Regions from separate parts of the Streptomyces sp. NPDC001393 genome, predicted to be linked through region 1. Evidence: riboswitches for the same ligand, from Rfam matches in the RefSeq annotation. Region 1 holds a riboswitch; the other holds the start of a gene.
The links. Region 1 has a riboswitch for cyclic di-AMP ahead of ACWC2T_RS32665 (transglycosylase family protein). Riboswitches for the same ligand answer to the same signal wherever they lie in the genome.
Positions count from the first base shown of each region.

Region 2: linked by a shared signal. The riboswitch ahead of ACWC2T_RS30740 (M23 family metallopeptidase) and the one ahead of ACWC2T_RS32665 (transglycosylase family protein) in region 1 are both predicted to bind cyclic di-AMP.

Region 1 is NZ_JBSFIH010000041.1:20,417-24,622, reverse strand. It holds gene eno (phosphopyruvate hydratase) at 1-757, opposite strand, end outside; gene ACWC2T_RS32665 (transglycosylase family protein) at 1,133-1,819, opposite strand; cyclic di-AMP (ydaO/yuaA leader) riboswitch at 1,824-1,996, opposite strand; gene ACWC2T_RS32660 (transglycosylase family protein) at 2,180-3,262, opposite strand; gene ACWC2T_RS32655 (DUF899 family protein) at 3,554-4,206, shown strand, end outside.
Region 2 is NZ_JBSFIH010000036.1:19,923-24,128, reverse strand. It holds gene ACWC2T_RS30750 (M16 family metallopeptidase) at 1-703, shown strand, start outside; gene ACWC2T_RS30745 (M16 family metallopeptidase) at 700-2,088, shown strand; cyclic di-AMP (ydaO/yuaA leader) riboswitch at 2,307-2,469, shown strand; gene ACWC2T_RS30740 (M23 family metallopeptidase) at 2,482-3,225, shown strand; gene ACWC2T_RS30735 (GntR family transcriptional regulator) at 3,424-4,110, shown strand.

The DNA.
Region 1 (4,206 bases):
CCTTGTAGAACTCGGAGGCGGCCACGTCGAGCGCGAGGGCGATCTGCTCACCGGGGACGTACCCGGCCTGCTTGATCGCTTCGAGGATCAGGTCCAGGGCGTCACGGTTGGAGCCCAGGTTCGGGGCGAAGCCGCCCTCGTCGCCGAGGCCGGTCGCCAGGCCCTTGGACTTCAGGACCTTCTTCAGGGTGTGGTAGACCTCGGCGCCCCAGCGCAGGGCCTCGGAGAAGGACTCCGCGCCGATCGGGGCGATCATGAACTCCTGGATGTCCACGTTGGAGTCCGCGTGCGAGCCGCCGTTGAGGATGTTCATCATCGGCACCGGCAGCAGGTGCGCGTTCGGGCCGCCCAGGTAGCGGAAGAGGGGGAGGTCGGACGCCTCGGAGGCGGCGTGGGCGACGGCGAGGGAGACGCCGAGGATGGCGTTGGCGCCGAGGGAGCCCTTGTTGTCGGTGGCGTCCAGGTCGAACATGGCCTGGTCGATCAGGCGCTGCTCGGTCGCGTCGTAGCCGACCAGCTCCGGGCCGATCTGCTCGATGACGGCGAGGACGGCCTTCTCGACGCCCTTGCCCAGGTAGCGGTTGGGGTCACCGTCGCGCAGCTCGATGGCCTCGAAGGCGCCGGTGGAGGCGCCGGACGGGACGGCGGCACGACCCGTGCTGCCGTCGTCGAGGCCGACCTCGACCTCGACCGTGGGGTTGCCTCGGGAGTCCAGGATTTCCCGGGCTACGACGACGTCGATGGACGGCACGAGCATCTCCTTCTTGGATGTGACGCTGGAAGTGCGGGGCTGTGTGCCTTACGGCTGTGCCTTGCGCCTAGAGCCTAACCGTCCCGGGGGCGCCGGCCACCGACCGACCGTCCCGTGGACGGGGAGGACACGCAGACGGTACCCATTGTTCACTAGCGGAACAAAGGGTGGGTGTACGGGGCACGAAGAAAAGGGGCCGGAGGCACTCGGGAAAGGAGGCCGAGGCGTCCAGGAGTGGGGGCGGAAAAAGACCCCGCCCCGGCGCGTACGGGGGAACACGCGCCGGGGCGGGGAGCCCGTGGGGACGGGGTGGCCCTCACGAGGCCTTCAGTGTGCGGGCCGGGGATGTGAGGGCGCTGTGGGTCCGTTCGGAGCCAGGTGTCACTTCAGGTGCAGCTGCTGGCCCGGGTAGATGAGGTTCGCGTCCTCGACGATGTCCTTGTTCAGCTGGAACAGCTTCTGCCAGCCGCCGGCCACGTGGTGCTTCTCGGCGATGGCGCTGAGGGTGTCGCCCGTGACGACCTTGTACTCGCCGTCGCCCTTCTTGACCTTCTTGCCGGTCGGGGTGGTGACGGTCTTGCTCGCCTTCGGGGCCGTGCGCGTGGTGGAGCGGGTGGCGGCCTGCTGGTCGGTGGAGCGGGTGCTCGTGCTCGGCGCGGACTTCGTCGAGGCGGCCGGGGCGGAGCCGTTGTACGCGGCGGAGGACAGGCCCGTGCCGCACACCGGCCAGGCGCCCTTGCCCTGGCCCGCGAGGACCTTCTCGGCGACGGCTATCTGCTGCGACTTGGTGGCGAGGTCGGCACGCGCGGCGTAGGCGGTGCCGCCGTACGCGGCCCAGGTGGAGTTGGTGAACTGCAGACCGCCGTAGAAGCCGTTGCCGGTGTTGATGGACCAGTTGCCGCCCGACTCGCACTGGGCGACCGCGTCCCACTCGGAGGCGGTGGCGGCGGAGGCGTTGCCGGCCGCCATCAGCGGGGCGGCGACGGCGGCGCCGGTGACACCGGCGAGCGTGATGGCGCGGACGGCCTTGGACGGACGACGGTGCTTGCCCTTGCCGGAAAACAGCATGGATCGATCCCCTCACCGACGCCTGCGAGGTGAGCTGTCGGGTTCGGGCCGGTTGAGTTGCCCGGCCGCACACTCGCTCTCGCGAGGCGCGGCTTCACCCCTAGCCGGTCCAGCGTCAACCGCTGGGCCCGGCGCTTACCTTGGGTCCCCCGCTCCTGCCTACGGCGCTTGACGCGACGACTGTTCCCGGGCAACCCGCTGGCAGGATTCGGCGTTGCGAGTCCCGGGGCTCGTGGTGACGAGCGGTCCTGACCGTAGACATGCGATCGGCGGAATTTCAAAGACGATCAGGGCTTCTGAGACTCATCCCACACTTTCGCCAAACCGGACATCAGCCGCGAAGTGGGGCGTCAACTCCCGCTAGTCGTCGCCGTTTTCGGCATGGATTTTCAGGGTCTGACCGGCGGTGATGTGGTCGGGGTCGGCGCCGATGACCTTCTTGTTGGCCTCATAGAGCGCATGCCACCCGCCGCCGACGCCAAGGGAGTCGGCGATGGAGGCGAGGGAGTCGCCCTCGTGGACGGTGTAGGTGGCCGGTCCGCGGTCGGCATGACGGCCGGAAGAGGCGGAGTTCTGACCGTTTGTCGCGCTTTCGTCCGCGCTGCCGCCGCGGTGACGTCCGCCACTGCTGAGCGCTCCGGTGTCGATCAGGCTCCAAGAACCGGCACTCTGCTGGTAATTGTCCGAGTTGTCGGTACCGGGTTCCGCCGTGGGAGAGCTGTCGCTTCCCTGGGGGCTTCCGCTGTCGCCTGAGCCGGACTTGTCGGTCTTGTCGGGCTTGGGGGTGCTGGTTCCGGTGGAGCCGTCGGCCGTACCCGGAGTCCCGGAGGTGTCCTTGCTCGGGCTCGGGGCCGGCGTGGCGCTCGAGTCACTTGCGTCCGAGGGGGAGCCGGAGGAGTCCGAACCGGAGGCGGGCTGGGAACCGGAACCCGAACCCGAACCGGAGTTGGGCGCGGACGAATCCGGCAGACCGGACGAGTCGGAACCGCCGGCCGAGCCGGACGTGCCGCTCGACCCGTCGCCGTTGCCGGAGCCGCCGACGCCGGTGTCGACGTCGACCGAGGCGGAGCCGGAGGTCAGTCCGGCGGTCAGCGCGCACATGGCCCACGGCTTGGTGCCCTGGTCCGCGAGGATCTTCTCGGCGACGGCTATCTGCTGGGAGCGGCTGGCCTGGTCGGCGCTCTCGGCGTACTGCGTGCCGCCGTACTTGTCCCAGTCGGCCAGCGAGATCTGCAGACCGCCGTAGTAGCCGTTCCCGGTGTCCGCACTCCAGGAACCGCCGCTCTCGCACTCGGCGACCTTGTCCCATGTGGTGCCGTCGGCCGCATTGGCACTGGCGGCGCCGAGCAGCGGGATGGCGATGGCGGAGCCGGTCACGCCGGCCGCGACGAGGAGGGCAGGAGCCTGACGGGGGCGACGGTGACGACCGTTCCCGGAGAGCATGCGGAAGCCTTTCGTGCGACAGCAGGGCCGGCGAGGCGAACTGGTACTCCTCGCCACGCTGATGGGTGAACGTATCGGCAGACGATCACTTGTCACAAGTTAATGCCGCGCAGATCACGTGAAGATCACGGAGTTGAAGGTTTGTCATCTCCCCCTGCCCGGCACCCGATCCTCCCCTCCTGCCCGCTTTGTCACCCGACGGGAACGGCGGTGCCTCACGCCCGGCGCGCGGCGCGGCCGCAACCATGGACCCGACATGACCCCGGGGGGCTTGACGTCCAGGAGGACACGATGGCGCGGCACACCCGGCTGCCCGGCGAGTCCGCGGAGTACCTCGCCGCACGCGAGGAGCTCCGCAACGCCGAGATCGAACTCATGCGCCACCGCGAGCAGGTCGCGGCCCTGCGCAGGGCGCTTCCGCAGGGCGCCGCCGTCGACGACTACGTCTTCCTCGAAGGCCCCGCCGACCTCGACGCGGGCGACACGCCCGTCCGCGAGGTCAGGCTGAGCGAGCTGTTCTCCGGCCCCGGCCGGCCGTTGATCGTCTACCACTTCATGTACGGCAAGCGGCAGACCGACCCGTGTCCGATGTGCACCCTGTGGATCGACGGCTTCAACGGCGTCGCCCACCACGTCGCCCAGAACGCCGACCTCGTCGTCCTCGCGGCCGCCGACCCGCCCGTCCTGCGCCGGCACGCCCGAGGCCGCGGCTGGACCCGGCTGCGGCTGCTGAGTGCCGGGGACAGCACCTTCAAGTACGACCTGGGCAGCGAGGACGAGGACGGGGTGCAGGACTCCACCGTCTCCGTCTTCACCCGGGACCCGGACGGCACGGTCCGCCACTTCTACTCCGCCCACCCGCGCATGGCCGAGGACATCGACCAGCGCGGCATCGACCTGCTCAACCCCGTCTGGCACCTTCTCGACCTGACGCCGGGCGGCCG
Region 2 (4,206 bases), on a different contig from region 1:
GCCCGCCCCCCGCGACGGCTCCCTGCCGGAGATCATCGGCGAGCAGAAGCGCGAGGTCGTCGTCGAGGAGGTCCCGGCGCGCGCCCTCATGGCCGCCTACCGGCTCCCGCACGACGGCACGCGCGCGTGCGACGCCGCCGACCTCGCCCTGACCGTCCTCGGCGGCGGCGAGTCCTCCCGCCTCTACAACCGGCTGGTCCGCCGCGACCGTACGGCCGTCGCCGCCGGCTTCGGCCTGCTGCGCCTGGCCGGCGCGCCCTCCATGGGCTGGCTGGACGTGAAGACCTCCGGCGACGTGGAGGTGCCGGTCATCGAGGCCGCCATCGACGAGGAGCTGGCCCGGTTCGCCGAGGAGGGCCCCACGCCGGAGGAAATGGAGCGCGCCCAGGCCCAGTTGGAGCGCGAGTGGCTGGACCGGCTCGGCACGGTCGCCGGCCGCGCCGACGAACTGTGCCGGTACGCCGTCCTGTTCGGCGACCCGCAGCTCGCCCTCACCGCCGTCAAACGCGTCCTGGCGGTGACCGCGGAGGAGGTCCAGGAGGTCGCCAAGGCCCGCCTGCGCCCCGACAACCGCGCGGTCCTGGTCTACGAGCCGCTGTCCGCCGAGTCCGCCGAGCACACCGAGGAGGCGGGGCGCGGCGAGGACCCGGAGCAGGAAGCGACCGTAGAGGCCGGTAACGAGAACGAGGAGACGGCCAAGTGACCGAGCTCGCCACCATGGACTTCCACCCCCAGCCGCAGCCAGGCCAGGCCAGGCCGTGGGCGTTCCCCGCCCCCGAGCGCGGCACGCTCGACAACGGCCTGACCGTGCTGCGCTGCCACCGCCCCGGCCAGCAGGTCGTCGCCGTCGAGGTGCTGCTGGACGCGCCCCTGGACGCCGAGCCGGCCGGCCTGGACGGCGTCGCCACGATCATGGCGCGGGCCTTCTCCGAGGGCACCGACAAGCACTCCGCCGAGGAGTTCGCCGCCGAGCTGGAGCGCGCGGGCGCCACCCTGGACGCGCACGCCGACCACCCCGGCGTCCGGCTCAGCCTTGAGGTCCCGGCCTCCCGCCTGGCCAAGGGCCTCGGCCTGCTCGCCGACGCGCTGCGCGCGCCCGCGTTCGCCGACAGCGAGGTCGAGCGCCTCGTCCGCAACCGCCTGGACGAGATCCCGCACGAGCTGGCCAACCCCTCCCGCCGGGCCGCCAAGGAGCTCTCCAAGGAGCTGTTCCCGGCGGTCTCGCGCATGTCGCGCCCGCGCCAGGGCACCGAGGAGACGGTCGAGAAGATCGACGCCGCCGCCGTACGCGCCTTCTACGGCCGGCACGTACGCCCCGCCACGGCCACCGCGGTCGTGGTCGGCGACCTCACCGGCGTCGACCTCGACGCGCTGCTCGCCGGCACCCTGGGCGCCTGGACCGGCACCCCGGGCGAGCCGCGGCCCGTGCCGCCGGTGACCGCCGACGACACCGGGCGCGTGGTCATCGTGGACCGGCCCGGCGCCGTGCAGACCCAGCTGCTCATCGGCCGCGTCGGCCCCGACCGGCACGACCGCGTGTGGCCCGCCCAGGTGCTCGGCACCTACTGCCTCGGCGGCACCCTCACCTCCCGCCTGGACCGCGTCCTGCGCGAGGAGAAGGGCTACACCTACGGTGTGCGCGCGTTCGGCCAGGTCCTCAGGTCCGCGCCGGACGGCACGGGCGCCTCGATGCTCGCCATCAGCGGCTCCGTGGACACGCCCAACACCGGGCCCGCCCTGGAGGACCTGTGGAAGGTGCTGCGCACCCTCGCGGCGGACGGCCTGACCGACGCCGAGCGGGACGTGGCCGTGCAGAACCTCGTCGGGGTGGCGCCGCTGAAGTACGAGACGGCGGCGGCCGTCGCGAGCACGCTGGCCGACCAGGTCGAGCAGCACCTGCCCGACGACTTCCAGGCGACGCTCTATCAGCAGCTCGCGGCGACGGGCACGGTGGAGGCCACGGCGGCCGTCGTGAACGCCTTCCCGGTGGAGCGCCTGGTGACCGTCCTCGTCGGTGACGCCGCCCAGATCAAGGCGCCCGTGGAGGCGCTCGGCATCGGTGAAGTGACCGTGGTGGCGGCCGAGTAGCCGGACAGCGGCACGCGCGCGTGGGGCCCTGACGGACTAAGCACCGTCAGGGCCCCCGCTGTTCCACTCCCTTCCCCAGATGCCCGGTTTGAGGCGGAGGTTGCCCGTCTGACCTGTGGGATGCGCTACAAACGCCCGGATCGGTTTGGGATTCCGAAGCGGGCTTCCGTAGCGTCTTCCGGGCTGTTCGTCGGGCAGTGCGCTGCATCCGCGGCACCGGACAGCCATCGCCGAGTCCCCGTACGGCGCGAGCCAGGGGAGCCGGGGACCCACGCAGTCCCTGGGGTGAATCGGGCGCCCGCGCATGCCGCGAGGGGTCCGTAGGAGACCTTCCTGCTCCGAACCCGTCAGCTAACCCGGTAGGCGAGAGGGAAGGAAAGGACCAGCCACTTCATGGCGTTCATGTGCGCCACCGGGAAGCACCGCAAGCCCGGCCGGGTCAAGCGCACCACCGCTCAGGCGGCGGGCATCGCGGCCCTCACCACCACCGGTGCCGTCGGCACCCTCGCCGCCTCCCCGGCGCTCGCCGCCGAGCACACCGTGGAGCAGACCGGTCTCACGCCGGTCCTCACCGTGAGCGACGACGTCGCCGAGCACATCGCCGCGCAGGCCGCCGCGCAGAAGCAGGCAGCCGAGCAGAAGGCGGCCGAGGAGGCCGCGGCGAAGAAGGCGAAGGACGAGCGCGAGGCCAGGGCCCGCGCCGCCCGGGAGGCCGAGCGCAAGCGCCTGAACGCCTTCGTCGCCCCGATAGCCGACTCCTACGTCTCCACCGGCTACCAGGCCAGCAGCTCCCTGTGGTCCTCCGGCCACCACACGGGCATCGACTTCCACGCGGCCACCGGCACCCCCGTCCACGCGGTCGGCTCCGGCACCGTCGTCTCCACCGGCTGGGGCGGCGCGTACGGCAACCAGATCGTGATCCGCATGGCCGACGGCATGTACACCCAGTACGGCCACCTGTCGTCCATCGGCGTCTCGGTGGGCCAGCAGGTCACCCCGGGCCAGCAGATCGGCCTGTCCGGCGCGACCGGCAACACCACCGGCCCGCACCTGCACTTCGAGGCCCGCACGACCCCCGACTACGGCTCGGACGTCGACCCCGTCGCCTACCTCCGCGAGCACGGCGTGAACGTCTGACGCCGCATCGCACGGCCCGCGAAGCCCCGGCTCACCGAGCCGGGGCTTTCGCCGTTTTTCGCGGGCCCCGCCCGGCCCGCTGACCAAAAAATATCCATGGAATCCGGCCCGCCGTCGGAAATTCCGGCTCATTGGAATAGAGTCACGGAACACGCGTCCATCGTCGACGTTTCACGGGGATTAAGGCGGAGGTCGGTCATGCGTATTCCGGCGCACTCGGTGTGCACGGCCATCCGGGACGACATCGTCGCGGGTGTCTACGAGCGCGGCGGCCGGCTGACCGAGGAAGTCCTGGCCCGTCGCTACGGCGTCTCGCGCGTCCCCGTCCGCGAGGCCCTGCGCACCCTGGAGGCCGAGGGCTTCGTGGTGACCCGCCGGCACGCGGGCGCGTGCGTGGCCGAGCCGACCGAGCAGGAGGCCGCCGACCTGCTGGAGATGCGCATGCTGCTGGAGCCGCTCGGGGCCGCCCGGGCCGCCCAGCGGCGCACCGAGGCCCATCTGAAGGTGCTGCGCGGCCTCGTCAGGCTGGGCCAGGAGCGGGCCCGCACGGGCAACAGCGGCGACCTGCGCTCGCTGGGCGGCTGGTTCCACGAGACGCTCGCCCAGGCCTCCGGCAGCCCGTCGCTGACGGCGATGCTCACCCAGCTGCGGCACAAGATCGCCTGGATGTACGCGGTGGAGGCGCCGGTAAGCCCGGTGGACCACTGGGCGGAGCACGGCGCCATCGTCGACGCGGTGGCGCGCGGCGACGGTGAGCGCGCGCGGGCGGTCACGGCGCTGCACACCGAGCGCGTGACGGCCGCGCACCGGCTGCGTTTTGCCGGAGGCGCCGAGCGTGTGAGGACTTCGCAACACGCCGTAAACATGTCGGGTCTTCGGCATTAACACGGGCGCCGTATACAAAGAAGAGTAATTCGGCTGCGGTGTATTTCCGCTGCCCGAATTCAGGTGTGCGCGCAATGAGCCCGGAAAGGGTGGAGC